2 regions of the Teichococcus aerofrigidensis genome follow, and region 1 is predicted to be linked to the other one. Evidence: riboswitches for the same ligand, from Rfam matches in the RefSeq annotation. Region 1 holds a riboswitch; the other holds the start of a gene.

The links. A riboswitch is a leader RNA that binds a small molecule or an ion and turns the genes downstream of it on or off. The one in region 1 is predicted to bind glycine.
Region 2: another riboswitch for glycine. It lies ahead of ACVMLK_RS03725 (D-amino acid dehydrogenase); the one in region 1 lies ahead of gcvT (glycine cleavage system aminomethyltransferase GcvT).

Annotation. Positions count from the first base shown of each region.
Region 1 is NZ_JBSXMU010000052.1:9,125-11,298, reverse strand. Features, by position in the region: gene ACVMLK_RS12345 (transglycosylase SLT domain-containing protein) at 1-569, opposite strand, end outside; glycine riboswitch at 701-791, shown strand; glycine riboswitch at 795-889, shown strand; gene gcvT (glycine cleavage system aminomethyltransferase GcvT) at 939-2,036, shown strand; gene gcvH (glycine cleavage system protein GcvH) at 2,048-2,174, shown strand, end outside.
Region 2 is NZ_JBSXMU010000008.1:30,891-33,064, reverse strand. Features, by position in the region: gene rfbD (dTDP-4-dehydrorhamnose reductase) at 1-727, shown strand, start outside; glycine riboswitch at 791-896, shown strand; glycine riboswitch at 900-994, shown strand; gene ACVMLK_RS03725 (D-amino acid dehydrogenase) at 1,064-2,174, shown strand, end outside.

The sequences.
Region 1 (2,174 bases):
CCGGCGCCGAGCCGCGCCATGGCGACCCGGCGGCTATAGGCCAGGCCGCGCTCCGCCTCGCCCGAATGGTAGCGCGCGATGGCCCGGCCCCAGTCGCCATGCGCGGCATAGAGGCTGCGCAGGAAGCGGATGGCGTAGCGGACATTGGCACGCGGCTCGAAACCCTCCTCCAGGCTGGCGAAGGCCTGGGGGTGGTGCATCAGGTTCACCTGCATGCAGCCGATGTCGATCGAGCGGGTGCCCCCGGCCAGCCGCGCGGCGACGGCGGCGATGGCGCTGTTCTTGCTCGGCGCGGTGAAGCCCTCACCGGCGGCGTTCCAGGTCCAGGGCCAGGAGGCCGGGCGGCCGGAAGGGTCGGTGCCGCCGCTTTCCACCAGGGCGATGGCGCCGAGCAGGCCGGGCGGCAGGCCGGAGCCCGGCTCCTCCGCCGCGATCGCCTGGCGGCAAAGCTGCCAGTCCGCGGCGGCGCGCTGCGCCCGGGCCGGGCCGGCGCTGAAAGCGAGGCAGAGCAACGGGGCCAGCAGGAGCGGCAGGAGGCGCATGGCCAGCAGATGCCTTGCGGCGCGCACCCGGGTCAAGGGTGGCGGGGGGGGGGAGGTGTGGCGGGGGTCGGGCGTGACCGGAGGGCGGCGCGGGCCGCCGCGCCGCGCGATCCCCGCTTGCGCAGCGCTCCGCGCTCGGGCATGAGGGCCTGACCCGCTGATCCCACGCGGGAGAGAGTGGCGCATGCCATCGCCGAAGGCGCAACCGGCCCCCGGAAACGCTCAGGCACAAAGGGCCGCGTGGGGAAGGGGCCTCTGGAAAGCCCGGCGCCTGGCGACAGGCAATGGCACCGACGGAGTAAGGCGCGCAACGCCCGCGCTGAATCTCTCAGGTCATCGGACAGAGGGGGGCCACAACCCTGACCCGCCACGCGCGAGCGCGGCGCTGGAGGTTCCGTGGCCGAGACCCTGCTTGAAACGCCCCTGGCGTCCCTTCACCGTGAGCTCGGCGCCCGGATGGTGCCCTTCGCCGGCTATGCCATGCCGGTGCAGTACCCGGCGGGCATCCTGGCCGAGCATCTGGCGACGCGGCGCGGCGCCACGCTGTTCGATGTCTCGCATATGGGCCAGGCGGAGCTCCGGGGCGAGGGCGCGGCGGAGGCGCTGGAGCGGCTGACGCCCGCCGATGTACGGATCCTGAAGCCGGGGCGGCAGAAGTACGGCCTGCTGACCACCGAGGCCGGCGGCATCCTCGACGATTTCATGGTCGCCAATCTCGGGGACCGGCTGTTCCTGGTGCTCAACGCCAGCCGCAAGGATGTGGACTGCGCCGCCATCGAGGCCGCGCTGCCCGCCGGCGTCACGCTGAACCGCCTGCCGGACCGTGCCCTGCTGGCCTTCCAGGGGCCGGCGGCGGTGCCCGCCCTGGCGGCGCTGGCGCCGGATGTGGCGGCGTTGCCCTTCATGGGCGTGGCCGCCACCCGCATCGGCGACATCCCCGTCCTGGTCAGCCGCAGCGGCTATACCGGCGAGGACGGCGTCGAGATCAGCGTCGCCGCCGACCGGGCCGAGATCCTGGCCCGCGCCCTGCTGGCCCTGCCGGGAGCCGCCCCGGCCGGGCTGGGCGCGCGGGATTCGCTGCGGCTGGAGGCCGGGCTCTGCCTCTATGGCAATGACATCGACGAGACGACCAGCCCGGTCGAGGCCGGCCTGACCTGGACCATCGGCAAGCGCCGCCGCACGGAGTGGAACTTCCCCGGCGCCGCGCGCGTTCGCGAGGAACTGGAGAACGGTCCGGCGCGGCTGCGCGTCGGCATCCTGCCCGAGGGCCGCCAGCCGGCCCGCGCCCACACCGCCATCGCGCTGGGCGGCGAGACGGTGGGCGAGGTGACGAGCGGCACCTTCGGCCCCTCGCTGAACGGCCCCTGCGCCATGGGCTATGTGGCGCGTGGCCATGCCGCCGACGGCACGGCGCTCGAACTGATGGTGCGCGGCAGGGCGATTCCCGCCCGGGTCGCCGCCACCCCCTTCATCCCTCACCGTTACGCCCGATAAGGACCGCCACCATGGCCGAGCTGAAATTCTCCCGCGACCACGAATGGGTCCGGCTGGACGGCAATATCGCCACCATCGGCATCACCGACCACGCGCAGACCGCGCTGGGCGATGTGGTCTTCGTCGACCTGCCCGAGG
Region 2 (2,174 bases), on a different contig from region 1:
GGTCGTCATCAACGCCGCCGCCTATACGGCGGTGGACCGCGCCGAGGACGAGCGCGACCTGGCCTATGCCATCAATGCGACCGGCGCGGCCCTGCTGGCCGAGGCCGCGGCCCGGCGCGGCCTGCCCTTCGTGCATGTCTCCACCGACTATGTCTTCGACGGGCTGAAGGGCAGCCCCTATGTCGAGACCGACGCCGCCAGCCCGGCCGGTGTCTATGGCGCCTCCAAGCGCGCCGGGGAGGAGGCCGTGCTGGCCGCCAATCCCCGCTCCGCCATCCTGCGCACCGCCTGGGTCTGCAGCGCCGACGGCAACAACTTCCTCAAGACCATGCTGCGCCTCGGCGCCGAGCGGGAGACGCTCAGCGTCGTCGCCGACCAGCACGGCGCGCCCACCTTCGCCGCCGACCTGGCAGAGGCCATCGCCCGGATGCTGCCGCGCCTGGCCGCCGCCGGGGCTGGCGACGAGGCCTTCGGCCTGTTCCACCTGACCGGCGCGCCCTGGACCACCTGGCACGGTTTCGCCGCCGAGATCTTCGCCCAGGCGGCGGAACGCGGCGCCAGGGTGCCGACGCTAAAGGCCATCACCACCGCCGAGTATCCGACCAAGGCGCGGCGCCCGGCCGATGGCCGGCTGGATTGCGGGCGGATCGGCCGGGTGCACGGCATCGAGCCGGCGGACTGGCGCCGCTCGCTGGCCGCCGCGCTGGAGGTGCTGCTGCCCCGCTGAGGCGAGAGGGCCGATTGTGCTTGACGGCGCCGGCGCGGCTTTGCCACCCTGCGCCGCGTCCGCCGAAGCCAGGCAGGAGAGCGCGGCAGGCCCTCGTCAGAGGCGCCATGCCGCCGCCGACGGAGCAACCCCCCAGGAAACTCTCAGGCACCCGGACTGCAGGGCGAGGACGATCTGGAGAGAGGCGGACCGGGCATGGCCCCGGCACCGCCCGCCGAAGGGGATATCCCGGCGCGCCGGGTTAAGCTCTCAGGCACCGTGACAGATGGGGGCAGACGGGCGCGGCCGAGGACCGCACCGCGCTGCCGCGCCATCCTCACGGAGACGGCTCGACCCATGAGCAAGATCGCCATCATCGGCGCCGGGATCACCGGCGTGACCACCGCCTATGCCCTGCTGCAACGCGGCCACCAGGTGGTGCTGCTCGACCGGCACCGCTATGCCGCGATGGAGACCTCCTTCGCCAATGGCGGCCAGCTCTCGGCCAGCAATGCCGAGGTCTGGAACAGCTGGGCGACGGTGCTGAAGGGCATGAAGTGGATGCTGCGGCAGGATGCGCCGCTGCTGCTGAACCCCCGCCCTGGCTGGCACAAGTACAGCTGGATGGGCGAGTTCCTGGGACAGATCCGCCACTACCGCGCCCATACGATCGAGACCACACGCCTGGCCATCGCGGCGCGCAGGCACCTTTTCGACATCGCCGCGCTGGAGGGCATCGACTTCGACCTGGAGCGGCGCGGCATTCTGCACATCTACCGCGACCGGCCGGGCTTCGAGGCGGCGCAGCGCACCAACGCGCTGCTGACCGAGGGCGGGCTCGACCGCCGCGCCGTGACGCCGGAGGAGATGCGCGCCATCGAGCCGGCGCTGCAGGGCACCTATTACGGCGGATTCTTCACGCCCTCGGATTCCACCGGCGACATCCACAGGTTCACCCGCGGCCTGGCCGAGGCCTGCCAGCGCCATGGCGCCCGCTTCGTCGCCGAGGCCGAGGTCAGCCGCATCACCCACACCGCGCGCGGCATCGAGATCGCCTGGGACAAGGCCGGGCGGGGCGTGCCGGGCGGCGTGGAGGTGGTGGACCGCCTCGTGGTCTGCGCCGGCATTGCCAGCCGCCGCTTCGCCGCGCTGCTGGGCGACCGCGTCAACGTCTATCCGGTGAAGGGCTATTCCATCACCGTGCACCTGGACGATGCGCGGAGCCAGGACGCCGCGCCCCAGGTCAGCCTGCTGGACGACGCCACCAAGATCGTCACCAGCCGGCTGGGCCGCGACCGCTTCCGCGTCGCCGGCACGGCCGAGTTCAACGGCGAGAACCGCGACATCCGCGCCGACCGCGTCCGGCCCCTGGTCGATTGGGTGCGCGACCTCTTCCCCGAGGTCAGCACGGCGCGCTGCGTCCCCTGGGCGGGGCTGCGCCCGATGACGCCGGGCATGATGCCGCGCA